Regions from separate parts of the Variovorax sp. Soil_C_19 genome, predicted to be linked through region 2. Evidence: riboswitches for the same ligand, from Rfam matches in the RefSeq annotation. Region 2 holds a riboswitch; the other holds the start of a gene.
What was found. Region 2 has a riboswitch for S-adenosylhomocysteine ahead of metH (methionine synthase). Riboswitches for the same ligand answer to the same signal wherever they lie in the genome.
Positions count from the first base shown of each region.

Region 1: another riboswitch for S-adenosylhomocysteine. It lies ahead of ahcY (adenosylhomocysteinase); the one in region 2 lies ahead of metH (methionine synthase).

Region 1 is NZ_JBDGIV010000009.1:1,172-4,572, reverse strand. Features, by position in the region: gene AC3A6R_RS17765 (TlyA family RNA methyltransferase) at 1-23, opposite strand, end outside; gene ahcY (adenosylhomocysteinase) at 23-1,462, opposite strand; S-adenosyl-L-homocysteine riboswitch at 1,531-1,599, opposite strand; gene phaP (TIGR01841 family phasin) at 1,755-2,255, shown strand; gene AC3A6R_RS17750 (FadR/GntR family transcriptional regulator) at 2,271-2,594, opposite strand; gene AC3A6R_RS17745 (GntR family transcriptional regulator) at 2,501-2,899, opposite strand; partial or broken gene AC3A6R_RS17740 (M20/M25/M40 family metallo-hydrolase) at 2,902-3,401, shown strand, end outside.
Region 2 is NZ_JBDGIV010000021.1:34,562-37,962, reverse strand. Features, by position in the region: gene AC3A6R_RS25335 (LysR family transcriptional regulator) at 45-959, opposite strand; gene AC3A6R_RS25330 (PACE efflux transporter) at 1,063-1,527, shown strand; S-adenosyl-L-homocysteine riboswitch at 1,577-1,680, shown strand; gene metH (methionine synthase) at 1,740-3,401, shown strand, end outside.

The DNA of each region.
Region 1 (3,401 bases), on a different contig from region 2:
ACCAGCAGCTGGTCGGCGCGCATCAGTAGCGGTACGTGTCCGGCTTGTAGGGGCCGTTCTTGTCCACGCCGATGTAGGCGGCCTGCGCGTCGGTCAGCTCGGTGAGCATGGCGCCGACCTTCTTCAGGTGCAGGCGCGCGACCTTCTCGTCGAGGTGCTTGGGCAGCACGTAGACCTTGCCGGCCTGGTAGGCGTCGGGCTTGGTGAAGAGCTCGATCTGCGCGATGGTCTGGTTGGCGAACGACGACGACATCACGAAGCTCGGGTGGCCCGTGCCGCAGCCCAGGTTCACGAGCCGGCCCTTGGCCAAGAGGATGATCTTCTTGCCGTCGGGGAAGGTGATGTGGTCGACCTGCGGCTTGATCTCTTCCCACTCGTACTTCTCGATCGACGCGACATCGATTTCGTTGTCGAAGTGGCCGATGTTGCAGACGATGGCCTGGTCCTTCATCTTCACCATCGTGTCGTGCGTGATGACGTCCTTGTTGCCCGTGGTCGTCACGAATATGTCGGCCTTGTCGGCGGCATATTCCATGGTGACGACCTTGTAGCCTTCCATCGCGGCTTGCAGGGCGTTGATCGGGTCGATCTCGGTCACCCACACCTGGGCGCTCAGCGCGCGCAGTGCCTGGGCCGAGCCCTTGCCCACGTCGCCGTAGCCGGCCACGCAGGCGACCTTGCCGGCGATCATCACGTCGGTCGCGCGCTTGATGCCGTCGACCAGCGACTCGCGGCAGCCGTACAGGTTGTCGAACTTGCTCTTGGTGACCGAGTCGTTCACGTTGATGGCGCGGAACAGCAGCGTGCCCTTGGCGCTCATCTCGTTGAGGCGGTGCACGCCGGTGGTGGTTTCCTCGGTCACGCCGATGATCTCTGCCGACTTGCGCGTGTACCAGGTCGCATCGACCGCGAGCTTGGCCTTGATGGCCGCGTAGAGGATGCGCTCTTCCTCGCTGCCCGGGTTGGCGAGCACGCCGAGATCCTTCTCGGCGCGCTGGCCCAGGTGCATCAGCAGCGTGGCGTCGCCGCCGTCGTCGAGGATCATGTTCGGGCCTTCGCCCTTCGAGCCCTTGGGACCGAAGTCGAAGATCGCGTGGGTGTAGTCCCAGTAGTCCTTCAGCGACTCGCCCTTGATCGCGAACACCGGCGTGCCTGCGGCGGCGATCGCGGCGGCGGCATGGTCCTGCGTCGAGAAGATGTTGCACGAGGCCCAGCGCACCTCGGCACCGAGCGCCTGCAGCGTCTCGATCAGCACCGCGGTCTGGATCGTCATGTGCAGCGAGCCCGTGATGCGCGCACCCTTGAGCGGCTGCGCCTTCGAGAACTCCTCGCGGATGGCCATCAGGCCGGGCATTTCGGTTTCGGCGATCCTGATTTCCTTGCGGCCCCAGGCAGCGAGCGAGAGGTCGGCGATTGCCTGGTCGGCGGAGGAGACGGGGGTGGGCTTGAGAACAGCGCTCATGAGAACTCCAACAAAGCTGGTTTGAAAGATGCCACTGCGTTCGGGGAAAAAAGACTCACCGCGAGAACAGCGGATGAGCGTGGTTGCGATGTGGTCCGAGCCTCACGCCTGATGGCGCTGCAACGCTCCTCGGAATCGGGGATTGTAAGCGTGAGGCCTTCCGGGGCCAATCGGCGGGACTTCCCACATTGAGAAAAACGGGCAGCCGGCGTATCGTGGCGGCGGCACTTCGCCGCCCGGGCGGCCAAGCCTTTCTCTCTCTTCCTCACACGACGCAACAGGAGATGTCACCATGGCCACTGCCAGGAAAGCCGCCCCCCGCAAGACCACCGCGAGCAGCAACGCAAGCGCCACCGACACGAAGAAGACGCCCCCCGGCGCCGCGGAGATGTTCAACCCCCTCAAGGCCATGGCCGACCGCCTGCAGGACCTCGACCTCACGGGCGGTGCCGGCAAGGTGCTGGAAAGCAGCCGCAAGGACCTGCAGGCGCTGATGCAGGCCAACGAGAAGTCGTTCCAGGGCCTGCAGACGGTGGTGCAGCGGCAGACCGAGATGATCAAGCAGGCCATCGGCGAATGGCAGACCGCGGCCAAGGGCATGCCCGGCAAGGATGCGAAGGAGAATCTCGCCAAGCTCGACGAGCTCGGTCGGCAGTCGTTTCAGCGCGCGGTGGACGACATCCAGGAACTCGCCGGCCTCGCCGCCAAGTCGCAGGCCGACGCGTTCGAGGTTGTGCGCCAGCGCATCCAGGCCAACGTCGACGAAGTGACGCAGATGCTCAAGCGCAAGTAGGCGCTTGGGCGCCGCTCAGTCGATCAGCGCGCGCCGGACGTCTTCCTGGAGGCTGCGCAGGTGCTCGCGCATGGCCGTGCGGGCACTTTCAGCGTTGCGGGTGCGCAGCGCGCCCACGATCTCGCGGTGCTCGTCGTGGTTTTCGCTGTGGCGGTGCAGCGGGCTGTGAAGCCGGAACAGGCGCGCGTTGACCCGCAGCTCTTCCACCAGCCGCGGAAACACCACGTTGCCGCTGGCGTTGGCGATCAGCAGGTGGAAGCGGTCGTCGAAATGCCAGTGCTCCGTCTCGCTGTGCTCGCCCTCGCCCAGTGCGTGGATCTCGGCTTCGAGCGTTTCGATCTCGGCGTCGGTGATCTTGCCGACTGCAAGCGCGATGGCCTCGCATCGATCACCTCGCGTGCGCGCATGCAGTCGAAGTACTCCTTGGTGCCGAGCGCCCGCACCGCATACGAGCGCGCATCGCGCCGCACCAGCAGGCCTTCGCCCGCGAGCCGCACCAGCGCCTCGCGCATGGGCGTGCGCGAAATGCGCAGGTCTTCGGCCAGCCTGGCCTCCTGCAGTGGGCTGCCCGGAGAGATCTGGCGGTCGAGGATCAGCATGCGCAGCCGTTCGTAGGCCTGCTCCGCGAGGCTGGCGGAGCGCACCTCTGGCCGTCTCGGGCACCGCGCTGGCCGGCGCGGTCGAGTTGCACCTGACCTACGACGAGGAAACCGGCGGCATGACCGGCCCCGGCTGGATCCTGTCGAAAGGCCTGAGCCGGCCCGACTACGTGCTGTCGGCCGCCTTCTCGCACCACGTGGTGGTGGCGCACAACGGCTGCCTGCACCTCGAGGTGACGCTGCGCGGCACCTCGGCGCATGCCGCGCGGCCCGACACCGGCCATGACGCGATCGAAGCCGCGGCCACGCTGCTGCCCGCGCTCTACCGCTACCGCGACGGCCTCGCCGCACACCCCTCGCGCACGCCCGGCATCGGCCATCCCACGATGGTGGTCGGCCTGATCGAGGGCGGCATCAACACCAACGTGGTGGCCGACAAGCTGAGCCTGCGCATCGACCGCCGCATCGTTCCGGAGGAATCGCCCGAGGCCGTCGAGGCCGCGCTGCGTGAGGTGATCGAGGTCGCCTGCCGCGGCCTGCCCGGCAT
Region 2 (3,401 bases):
CCTTCAAGTTTTGCTTGTATGTTATGACATTGTCCGGTTCCACGTCAACCCTCGGCAGCCGCCTTGGCCGCCTGCCGGTCCCGCGCAATCAACGCCACGAAGCGCTGCGCGCCCAGCCCCAGCGGCCGCTCGCGCGACCACACCACGTCGACCCACAGGTCGAGCCCGTTGCTGAGGTTCTCGAACGGAATCTCGACCAGCGCACCGGTCGCCACGTGCGGCCGGGCGAAATTGCGCGGCAGCCAGCCCCAGCCGAGGCCGGCGGTGATCAGGCTCAGCGCGGCCAGCGCGTTGTCGGTGCGCCAGACATGGCGCGCGAACACGAAGCGCGGGTCGCTGGTGGCGAGGTCGCGTCCGGCCACCACGATCTGCCGCGTGTTCGTGAGGTGCTCCTCGCGCAGGCGCTGGCCCGCGGCCGCCTGCAGCACCGGATGGCCGGGCGCCATGACCGCCACCATGGTGTCGCTGCCCACCTCCTGGAATCCTTCGCGGCCGTCGAGGCTCGGCCGCTCGAACACCAGCGCCAGCTGCGCGCGCCCGCTGTGCAGCAGGGCCAGCGCATCGGCCTGCGGCGCCGCCAGCACCTCGACCTGCAGCAGCGGGTATTCGTCGGCGAGCGCCGCGAGCGGACCGCTCCAGGGCGCCGCCAGCAGTTCGGGCGCGATCGCCAGCGTGAGGCGGTCTTCGAGCCCCCGCGTGAGCGCGAGCGCCTGCACCTGCAACTGCTTGAGCTGCGCCGCGAGCAGCCGCGCCTGCGGCTCCAGAGATCGCGCGGCGGCGGTCGGCTGTGGCTCGCGGCCGCTGCGGTCGAACAGCGGCAGCGCCAGCTCGGCCTCGAGGTTGGCGATCGCCATGCTCACCGCCGACGGCACCTTGTGCAGCGCACGCGCCGCGGCCGAGAAGGAGCCGTGGTCGATCACGGCCAGAAAGACTTCGACGCTGTCGCTGGAGAAGGCCATGGGTGTCGATCTATCAATAAAACTGAAACAAGTTAACTCTTTATATCAGCAAATCACAAATAAAGTCCAGGCATCGCTTTTTCATTTGCCAGAGGAACAGGTCATGCAGGGCATCCAACGCCGCGTCGTCTACATCGCTCTTTACGAAGGGATCGCCATCGTGGCCGCCAGCGCCGGGCTGGCGCTGATGACGGGCGCGGGGCTCGGCCATTCGGGCGCGCTGGCCGTCGCGGCCTCGGTGGTCGCGGTGATCTGGAACCTGCTGTTCAACGCGCTTTTCGAGCGCTGGGAAGCGCGCCAGCTGGTTCGCGGGCGCAGCCTGCGCCGCCGTATCGCCCATGCGATCGGCTTCGAGGGCGGCCTGATCGCGGTGCTGGTGCCGCTGTTCGCCTGGGGCCTGGGCGTGTCGCTCTGGGAGGCGCTCGTCATGGACCTGGGCCTGGTGGTGTTCTTCCTGGTCTACACCTTCGTCTTCAACTGGGGCTTCGACCGCGTGTTCGGCCTGCCGGCCTCGGCCGCCCCCGCCACGCCCGCGCCAGCGGACGGGATGGCGCGCCAGGGCGCCTGAACGCCCCCGCGCGGCCGCGGCGCCTGCCGCAGCCGGTAAAATCACGCTCCCTTCCAAGGAGCGTTGCAGCGGCGGCCCACACAGCGGCCCGCCGTCAGGCTTGGAAGGCGCCCTGCTGGCCGGGGCGCAAGCCGCCAACGACGCTCACCTGCCGTTTTTCCCTGCACAGGTGAGCCCCGATGAGTGATGTTTCCACGACCCCCGTTCCCGCGATGAAGCTGTCCGGCCTCGAGCCGGTGGCCATCGGTGCCGGCTCGCTGTTCGTCAACATCGGGGAGCGCACCAACGTCACCGGCTCGAAGGCCTTCGCGCGGATGATCCTGAACGGCCAGTTCGAAGAGGCGCTGGCCGTGGCGCGCCAGCAGGTCGAGAACGGCGCGCAGGTGATCGACATCAACATGGACGAAGCCATGCTCGACAGCAAGGCCGCGATGGTGCGCTTCCTGAACCTGATCGCGAGCGAGCCCGACATCGCGCGCGTGCCGGTGATGGTCGACAGCTCGAAGTGGGACGTCATCGAGGCGGGGCTGCGCTGCATCCAGGGCAAGGGCATCGTCAACTCCATCTCCATGAAGGAAGGCGTCGACAAGTTCAAGCACGAGGCCCGGCTCGTGCGGCGCTATGGCGCGGCGGCGGTGGTGATGGCCTTCGACGAGAAGGGCCAGGCCGACACCTTCGAGCGCAAAATCGAGATCTGCGAGCGCGCCTACCGCATCCTTGTGGACGAGGTGGACTTTCCGCCCGAGGACATCATCTTCGACCCGAACATCTTCGCGATCGCCACCGGCATCGAGGAGCACGACAACTACGCGGTCGACTTCATCAACGCGGTGCGCTGGATCAAGCAGAACCTGCCGGGCGCCAAGGTGTCGGGCGGCGTCTCCAACGTGAGCTTCAGCTTCCGCGGCAACGACCCGGTGCGCGAAGCGATCCACACCGTGTTTCTCTACCACGCGATCCAGGCCGGCATGGACATGGGCATCGTCAACGCCGGCATGGTCGGCGTGTACGACGACCTCGAGCCGACCTTGCGCGAGCGCGTGGAAGACGTGGTGCTGAACCGCCGTTCCGATGCGGGCGAGCGCCTGGTCGAAGTGGCCGAGACCGCCAAGAGCGGTGCCAAGGACGACAGCAAGAAGCTCGAATGGCGCGGCACGCCGGAGCATCCGGTGCACGTCAACCAGCGCCTGTCGCACGCCATGGTGCACGGCATCACCGACTTCATCGTCGAGGACACCGAAGAGGCCTACCAGCAGATCCTCGCCAAGGGCGGCCGGCCGCTGCACGTGATCGAAGGCCCGTTGATGGACGGCATGAACATCGTGGGCGACCTGTTCGGCCAGGGCAAGATGTTCCTGCCGCAGGTGGTGAAGTCGGCGCGCGTGATGAAGTCGGCCGTGGCCCACCTCATTCCCTACATCGAGGAAGAGAAGCGCCAGGACGAGGCCGCGGGCCGCGACGTGCGCACCAAGGGCAAGATCATCATCGCCACGGTGAAGGGCGACGTGCACGACATCGGCAAGAACATCGTCACCGTCGTGCTCCAGTGCAACAACTTCGAGGTGGTGAACATGGGCGTGATGGTCCCGTGCCACGAGATCCTGGCCCGGGCCAAGGTCGAGGGCGCGGACATCGTCGGCCTCTCGGGCCTGATCACGCCGAGCCTCGAGGAGATGCAGTACGTGGCCGGCGAGATGCAGAAGGACGACCATTTCCGCATCCGGAAGATCCCGCTCATGATCGGCGGCGCCACCACCAGCCGCGTGCACACGGCCGTGAAGATCGCACCGCACTACGAAGGCCCCGTGGTCTACGTGCCCGACGCCTCGCGCAGCGTGAGCGTGGCGCAGAGCCTGCTGTCGGATCAGGCGGCC